DNA from 2 places in the Frankia sp. BMG5.60 genome. Region 2 is predicted to be linked to the other one. Evidence: predicted binding sites of a transcription regulator. Region 2 holds the regulator's gene; the other holds the start of a gene.
What was found. The regulator LexA, encoded in region 2, represses DNA repair genes until DNA is damaged. The targets are predictions, from matches to a motif close to CGAACNNNNGTTCG.
Positions count from the first base shown of each region.

Region 1: the regulator LexA is predicted to act here: its motif matches at 2,051-2,064, upstream of AC5R91_RS04020 (HNH endonuclease signature motif containing protein).

Region 1 covers NZ_CM182091.1:959,468-963,886, reverse strand. The annotation lists gene AC5R91_RS04025 (CaiB/BaiF CoA transferase family protein) at 1-1,068, shown strand, start outside; gene AC5R91_RS04020 (HNH endonuclease signature motif containing protein) at 2,097-3,548, shown strand; gene AC5R91_RS04015 (acyl-CoA dehydrogenase family protein) at 3,692-4,419, opposite strand, start outside.
Region 2 covers NZ_CM182091.1:6,211,553-6,215,971, forward strand. The annotation lists gene hflX (GTPase HflX) at 215-1,675, shown strand; gene lexA (transcriptional repressor LexA) at 1,805-2,563, opposite strand; gene AC5R91_RS25455 (LysM peptidoglycan-binding domain-containing protein) at 3,235-3,540, shown strand; gene nrdR (transcriptional regulator NrdR) at 3,917-4,419, shown strand, end outside.

The DNA.
Region 1 (4,419 bases), 2.5 Mb from region 2:
CCGGGCGCGGGCGACTTCGCGCGCGGCTATGACGAGACCGTCAAGGGTCTGGCCAGCTACTTCGTCTGGTTGAACCGGGCGAAGGAGTCGCTGACCCTCGACCTCAAGCATCCCGAGGCCCGCGAGGTGCTGGCCGGCCTGCTGGCCGGGGCCGACGTCTTCGTGCAGAACCTCGCCCCCGGCGCCGCGGCCCGCCTGGGCCTCGACGCGGCGACGCTGCGGGCCCGTGATCCGCGGATGATCGTCTGCGACGTCTCCGGCTACGGCTCGGCCGGCCCGCTGCGCGACAAGAAGGCCTACGACCTGCTGATCCAGTGCGAGACCGGACTGTTGTCGGTCACCGGCGCGCCAGATGCGCCGGCCAAGGTCGGCATCTCCGTAGCCGACATCTCCGCCGGCATGTACGCCTACACCGCGGTTCTCACCGCGCTGTTCATGCGGGAGCGCACGGGGGAGGGCGCCGCGCTCGAGGTCTCGCTGTTCGACTCGCTCACCGAGTGGATGGCCCAGCCGATGTACTACGCCATGTACACCGGCGTCCCCCCGGCCCGTACCGGCACCAGCCACGCCTCGATCGCCCCCTACGGCGGCTTCCGGACCGGCGACGGCGGCAGCGTGCAGCTCGGCGTGCAGAACGAGCGGGAGTGGCGGCGGTTCTGCGAGGAGGTGCTCCGCCGGCCCGAGTTGCTGGCCGACCCCCGCTACGCGACGAATGCGGGCCGCGTCCGCCACCGCGCCGCGCTGACCGCAGACGTCGAAGCGGCTCTCGCCGAGGTCACCACCGAGCAGACCCTCGCCCGGCTGGACGAGGCAGGCATCGCCAACGGCCGGATCAACACCATCGGCGACCTGCTCGCCCACCCCCAGCTCGATGTGGGCGACCGCTGGCGGGAGGTGGACTCGCCGGTCGGCCCGTTGCGCGCGGTGCGTCCGCCCGTCCGCATCGGCGGGGTCGACCCGGTGATGGGCCCCGTGCCCGCGGTCGGCGAGCACACCGACGCCCTGCTCGCCGAGCTCGGCTACGACCCCGCCGACACGGCCCGCCTGCGCGCCGCCGGTGCCGTCTGACCCGCCCCTGCCGTCTGACCCGCCGGTGCCGTCGTCAGTCGCTCGGCGAGCCCCAACAGTGGACGCATTCGCCGGGCGGCGGCCCGTCAACGCCGTCCTGACGCACTCCGCCGTCCTGACGCACTCCGCGGCTGAGCCAGCGCAGTCTGACTCGCCACGCTGCTCGCTGCTGTAGTCCGAGAGAGATTCGATGGCCCGTCGGCGCCGTCCCCTGACTCGACGGCGCCGGTCCCGCCTGCCAGACGCGTCGCTGGTGCCCTCTGCGGCCCCATGTGGCGGCCCCGCGCGGGTCGCTTCGTAGTGTGACTGAGCGTGCCCATGGCTGCCTGGGTTGAACTCAGCCTTGGCACGGATACCTGCCGCTGTGGTTGTCCGGTTCCTGGCCAATTCTGCCTCACTATCTCCCAAGGCGGCGCAGCCCCTTTTCCTGTGGGCGGCCGCGCTCTCTTCGTCGTCGGGTTCTCACCACATCACTGGGAATCGGGAGACGTTCCTGTCGCGGCGTTCCGCCCACTGCGAGTGCGCCTTCTGGCAGCGTTCCTGAGATATCGCAGCACGCTCACACCCGCTTCGTCAAGTCCGGCGGCATCGGCTCCGCCGCCCTTAGCGGAATCGCAGGGGAAATCAAGCGGCGGCGACGGCGGGCGACACTCCTGGTCCGTCGCCGCATGGGCTCTCTGTGGCCGCCAGGACGTTCACATCCGGGCACCGTGGCAGCGATGATCGGTCCACGCCGTCGCTCAGGATCGCACCGTTCGGCGGGGCGCGCCAGCTCACAGGCCTCCGCGATCACGGCTTGGGGCAGGGGCCGTCCCTCTTCCGATCCTGCCGGGTCCGGGCTGGCTACCGGGGACTCCATGGGGCTGGAGGTGCCACACGGCGGCCCGGTCGGCAGGCTCACGCGAGCCGTCTGGGGCGTGAGTCTAGGTTGTGTCGCCGCGCCGGTCCTCGCCGCGAACATTCCTCAAGATGATTACGCATCCGAACATGCGTTCGACATCGGGCTGCGGCTCGCCTAGGCTTCTCGCATGGTCTCGAATCCCGAGTCTCCGAGCCGGTTCCATGTGCTGGTCGACGAATTGGCCGCGACGTCCGCGCAGATAGGTGCAATGGTCGACGGTCCGGTGTGGTCGCTGTCCGACGCGGGTCTGCTGGAATTTCTGCAGGATTGTTCAGCCGTGTTGACGAGGCTGGCGGCATTTCGCCTTCAGATTGTCGCCGAGGTGCACGGCCGTGGGTTGGCCCGACGCGTGGGTGCGAGCGACACCGTGGCGTTGCTGCGCGAACGCCTGCGGCTCCGCGCGGCAGATGCCAACCGTATGGTCGATGTTGCGGTGGCCGTGGACGGTCCCATGGCGGCGACGGGGAAGCGGCTGGCGGCGGGGGAGATCAGTGTGGAGCAGGCGCAGGTGATTGTGGCGGGTATGCGCTCGCTGCCGGCCACGGCCACCGTAGACGTGCGGCGGCGGGCTGAGGCGTTTCTCCTGCGCCAGGCCGACGAGTTCGACCCGACTGCCCTGGCTCGCCTGGCCCGCCACCTCCGCGAGACCCTGGCCTGGGCGGATGCCAGCCCCGGCGGCGATCCGCCCGACCCGGCTCCCGGCGGTGGCAGCGAGGGTGCTGACTCGGATCGTGGTGAGCCCGGCGACGGCGGGGCTGGCAGCGACGGCGGGGATGACGGTCAGCCCGGAGGTCCCGGCGATGCCACCGCTGCGGGAGGAGAGGACCCGGCGGGGCGTCGGAAGCTATGGATCTCCGAGTTGCCGGACGGGATGACTCGGATCAGCGGCGAGCTCGATCCCGAGGCAGCAGCCCTGCTCCGCACCGCGCTGGACCCCCTCGCGGCGCCACGCCCGGCCGTCGACGGTGCGCTCGATCCGCGTAGCCCCGCCCGGCGGCGCGCCGACGCCCTCGTCGACCTACTCACCCGCACCCTCGACGCCGCCGTGCTGCCCGTCGGCGGCGGCGTCCGCCCGCACCTGACCGTGACGGTCCCCTGGTCGACACTGCTCGGCCGCTCCGGTGTGCCGGCGACGACCGGCTGGGGGCAGCCCCTGCCCCGCGAGGTCCTACGTCGCCTGGCCTGCGACGCCTCGGTCAGCCGCATCATCCTCGACCCCGCCGGTGTCCCCCTCGACGTCGGTCGGGCCCAGCGCACCGTCACCGCCGACATCCGTCGGGCGCTGGTAGCCCGCGACAACGGCTGCGCGTTCCCACATTGCGATCGCCCCTCGGGGTGGACCGAGGCGCACCACCTGCGTCACTGGATCGACGGGGGTCACACCTCACTGGACAACAGCGTGCTCCTCTGTGGTCATCACCATCGGGTCATCCACCACCAGGGCTGGACCGTTCGGCTCGGCCCCGACCGACGCCCCGAGTTCCTGCCGCCGGCCTGGATCGACGCCAGCCGCACCCCTCGCCGCAACCCCTACTCGCGTCATCCGCACGACCTGCTCTACGGCATCGCCGCCGGATGAAGCCCGACATGCGCAGCCCACACCGTTCCCGGGGCTCGGCGGCAGCCGGGGCAGTGCGGGCCATCGCCGAGCGTGCGGGATCGCGGTACCGAGGGACCCCGCACGCTCGCCGGCCGTGCGAGCCGTACGTCGCGCTTCGGCCGTCAGCGCAGCGGGTTGGGGCGCTGGACGAGCTGGCGGGCGATGACGTTGCGCTGGATTTCGTTGGTTCCCTCCCCGACGATCATCAGAGGGGCGTCGCGGAAGTAGCGCTCGACGTCGAACTCGGTCGAATAGCCGTAGCCGCCGTGGATGCGGATAGCGTCGAGCGTCACCGTCGCCGCCATCTCGGAGGCGAACAGCTTCGCCATGCCGGCCTCCATGTCGGCGCGGGCACCGGAGTCGAACACCTCGGCCGCGTGCAGGATGAGCTGGCGGGCGGCGAGGATCTTCGTCCCCATGTCCGCCAGGTAGTTGCCGATCGACTGGTGCTCCCAGATCGGCTTGCCGAAGGTCTCGCGCTCCTGGGCGTAGCGAAGCGCGTCGTCGAAGGCCGCGCGGGCGACCCCGAGGGCGCGCGAGGCGACCTGGATCCGGCCGACCTCCAGACCGGCCATCATCTGGTTGAAGCCCTTGCCGGTCACGCCACCGAGGACGGCGTCGCCGGGCGCCCGGTACCCGTCGAAGTGCAGCTCGCAGGTCTCGATGCCCTTATAGCCCAGCTTGGGCAGGTCCCGCGAGACGGTGAAGCCCGGACCGTGCTCGACGAGCAGGATGCTGATGCCGCGATGCGCCGGCTTCGCAGCGGGGTCGGTCTTGCACAGCAGTGCTATCAGGCCCGACCGTCGGGCGTTGCTGATCCACGTCTTGGCGCCGTCGACCACCCAACCGT
Region 2 (4,419 bases):
GGTCACGGTGTGCCAGCCCGGAAACCGTTCGCGATCGTCATGGCGGCGTGGGACCCTGGTGGGAGACGGGATGAATCCGCGAGGGAAGCGGTCGGCGCCCCGCGCCGACGCTTGCCCGCGGACCTCATCAGGTCGCCGGAACCCGCGAGCGTGACCTGGCCGGACGAAGCGGCGCGGAATCTCGCGGCAGCGAGCCGCGTTGAGAACGGATGGTATGACTCTTCCTGCCGACGCCCTGACGGCGTCCACTTTCGACAGATCCCTCATCGACCTCGCCGATTCGGATTCGGCGTACCTCTCGGGCTTCTATGACGATTCGGGGGACGGCTTCGACCTGGAGGAGCGCGCGGCACTGCGCCGCGTGCCCGGCCTGGCCACCGAGCTCGACGACGTCACCGAGGTCGAGTACCGCCAGTTGCGGCTGGAGCGGGTCGTCCTCATCGGCGTGTGGACGTCGGGTTCGCTGCGGTCGGCCGAGGCATCCATGGCGGAGCTCGCCGCCCTCGCGACCACGGCGGGTTCGGTCGTGCTGGACGCGCTCGTGCAGCGACGCGACCGGCCGGACGCCTCGACCTACGTCGGGTCCGGCAAGGCCCGCGAACTCGCCGAGGTCGTCACCGCGACCGGCGCGGACACGGTGATCTGCGACGGCGAGCTCACCCCGGGCCAGCTACGCCAGTTGGAGGAGGTCGTCAAGGTCAAGGTCATCGACCGGACCGCGCTCATCCTCGACATCTTCGCCCAGCACGCGACGTCTCGGGAGGGCAAGGCCCAGGTCGAGCTCGCCCAGCTCCAGTACATGCTGCCCCGCCTGCGCGGCTGGGGTGAGTCGATGTCCCGCGCCGCGGCCAGCGGCGGTGGGCGCGCGCCCATCGGTACTCGCGGACCTGGCGAGACGAAGATCGAGACAGACCGCCGACGGCTGCGCGCGCGGATGGCGCGTCTGCGCCGGGAGCTCGCCGGGATGGCAACCGTGCGGGAGACGAAGCGGTCGGCCCGCCGGCGCGGCGAGGTGCCCGCGGTGGCGATCGCCGGTTACACCAACGCCGGCAAGTCCTCGCTGCTCAACCGTCTCACCGGCGCCGGCGTCCTCGTCGAGGACGCGTTGTTCGCCACGCTGGATCCCACCGTGCGGCGCGCGACCCTGCCGGACGGCCGGGCGTTCACCCTCACCGACACGGTCGGGTTCGTCCGGCACCTCCCGCACCAGATCGTCGAGGCGTTCCGCTCGACCCTGGAGGAGGTCGCCGACGCGGACCTCATCCTGCACGTCGTCGACGGCTCCGCCCCCGACCCGGCCGCCCAGATCTCAGCCGTACGCGAGGTGCTCAACGACATCGACGCGGGCAACGTGACCGAGCTGATCGTCGTGAACAAGGTCGACGCCACCGAGTCGACCGTCCTCGCCGGCCTGCGCCAGCTCGCGCCCGACGCGGTCTTCGTCTCGGCGCGCACGGGGGAGGGGCTGACCGCGCTCGTCGACGCTCTGTGCGACCGAGTCCCCCACCCCGACGTGGAGATGAAGGTCCTCGTCCCCTACACGCGGGGCGATCTCGTCTCGCGGGTACACGCTCACGGCGAAGTGCTCGAGTTGGAGCACACGGCGGACGGCACCCGACTGCTCGCGAGGGTGTCGCCGTCGCTCGCCGCGGAACTGCACACCTTCCAGCCCTGACCCGTCCAGCCCTGATCCGCCGCGCCGGGACCGGCGCTGAGCTCGCCGTCGGCGCGGTCGGCGGAGCATACCCGCCCGGTCCACGGCAGCCGAATCGGCCGGCCGCCTCGCGCGGCCGGCCGTCCACGGTCAGACCCGGCGCAGCACGGCGACGATCCGCCCGAGGATCGTCGCCTCTTCGCCAGGGATGTCGCTGAACGTCGAGTTCTCCGGGTGCAGCCAGACCTTGCCGTCGCGGACCCGTAGCCGCTTGACCGTCGCCTCGCCGTCGATCATCGCGGCGACGATCTCACCGTTGTCCGCGACCGGCTGCTGGCGCACCACCACCCAGTCGCCGTCACAGATTGCCGCGTTGATCATCGATTCGCCGACGACCCGGAGCAGGAACAGGGTGCCCTCGCCGACGATCTCCTTCGGCAGCGGAAAGACGTCCTCGATCGCCTGCTCGGCCAGGATCGGCCCCCCGGCGGCGATCCGCCCGAGGACCGGCACGTAGGCCGCGGACCCCTCGCCGCTCGCGCCGGCCGGGGCCGCGGCGCCCGGGAACGTCGACACGACGGCCGCCGCGCCGGAGTCGGCCTTGCGCCGCGGCCGATCGGGGCTGAGCACCTCCATCGCCCGCGGACGGTTCGGGTCCCGGCGCAGGTAGCCCTTCTCTTCCAGCACCTTGAGCTGATGCGCCACGCTGCTCGTGCTGGTCAGCCCCACCGCCTCCCCGATCTCCCGCACGCTGGGCGGGTACCCGCGCCGTTCCACCTCGGCCCGGATGACCTCGAGCACCTTGCGCTGCCGGGGGGTCAGGCCGGCTGCGTCCGCGGGGTTTTCGGGAAAGGCCCGCACGTTGCCGCGGGCCCCGCCCCGGCGTGTACCCCTGCCTTGGCTGGTCATCGCCTACCGCTCTCCTCGTCGCCTACTCTGTCGCCGGTGGGCCGCCGCTCGGCCGCGCGCTGGACGTGCGCGCGGCTGTCGGCCTCGCCCGGCGAGACCGGCACCCCCCACGGCACCCGGCTGTCCGCGACCGGGGGAGACCGCCCGGTGCAAACCTGATCGTCTCGACGGTAACCGCCCGGTCGCGGAATCTCAAACGTCTGTTCGAGCGTGTCCCTTTCCCTGGCGGGACTCCGGTGTGACAATCGATCAGGAGTTCGATCGAACGGGAGTTCGTGGCGTCGACGACGTGGTCCGGGGCGCCTTGGGAGGAAGCCGTGCAAAGCGCGCACACCACACAGGTGGTCGATCTGGCGGCCGCCCGGGAGCGGGCGGTGCGCCGCGCCGGGGGATGGCCGGCGAGCGGTCCGGCGCGGATGCGGGTGGCCCTGCCGGCCGCCAGGGTCGGTGCCGGGAGGCCGGTTCCGAGGGCGTGCCCCTCGCACGCGCCGGTTCCCCGGGCGACGAGGTCCGAGGCGCAGAAGTCCCAGGCGTCGAAGTCTCAGGTGTCGAAGTCTCAGGTGTCGAGGTCTCAGGCGTCGAGGTCCGAGGCGCCGGGATCTCGGTCGCGGAGATCCCGGTCGCCGGGCCCGCCGCGGCGGCTTGCCCGCGGATCAGGATCCCGGCCGCCGGTGCGCCGCGCCGCCGGCGAGCCGCTGCCGCCGCTGCGGCTGACCCACCGCGGCCGGGTGGTCGTGGTCGCCGTCGTCGCGCTGGCGATCGCCGCGGTGCTGGTGGTCGTCCTGCCGCGCGCCTCGATCGCGTGGTCCGGCGAGCCGCCGCGGGGTCACCTGGTCCTCGCCGGGGAGACGCTGTGGGAGATCGCAGTCGCGCTCGATCCCGACGCCGACACCCGCGCCGTCGTGGATCGGCTGATGCGGATCAACCATCTCCCCTCGGTCGAGCTCACCCCCGGCCAGTTCCTGTTGCTGGGCTGACCCTCCGGTCGGCCGGTCCGCTCCGCCACCGTCCGGTCCCGATCGGCGCTCGGCGGCTCGCCGCCGTGACGGGCCGGTGCCCGGCGGCAGCGGGCGGGTGCGGCGCCCTCGCGCAGGGTTGTCGCGCCCCCGCGGGCTGATGTCCCGGTGTGACACGCGGGGGGTCGGTGTCCCCATCACTGGGGTTGTGCGCTAGGTTAGACACAACATCTGGTGCTTATGCGGGTGTAAGTCATCCACAGGTTGCGCACAGGCTTTCCACAGAGGTGCGGGCGGCCGTCCACAGGGGCGGCTCGGCCGGTGCGGAGGCGCGGGTCGGCTCGCTGTCCCGCCGCGCCAGGTGGCCGCGCCGGACCGGACGAAGGAGGCGTATCGCGTGCGATGCCCGTTCTGCCGGCATCCGGACAGCCGTGTCGTCGACAGCCGGGAGGCCGAGGAGGGCTCGGCGATTCGGCGGCGGCGATCCTGCCTGTCGTGCGGTCGCCGGTTCACCACCATGGAGGAGGCGTCGCTGCGGGTGCTCAAGCGCAGCGGCGTGGCGGAGCCGTTCAGTCGCGCGAAGGTGATCACCGGTGTGCGCAAGGCCTGCCAGGGCCGGCCGGTGCGCGACGACGATCTTGCTCTGCTGGCCCAGCGGGTTGAGGATGCCGTGCGCTCCTCGGGCTCGGCGGAGGTCCCCGCGGAGGCGATTGGCCGGGCGATCCTCGGCCCGCTCCGCGAGCTCGACGAGGTGGCCTACCTCCGCTTCGCCTCGGTGTACCTGGCCTTCGAGTCGCTCGGCGACTTCGAGAGCGCGATCGCGGCGCTGCGGGCCGAGACGTCCGGAGCCCGCCGCGGCGCCGACCTCGACGACCTTGACGAGCTGGGAGATCCAACCGT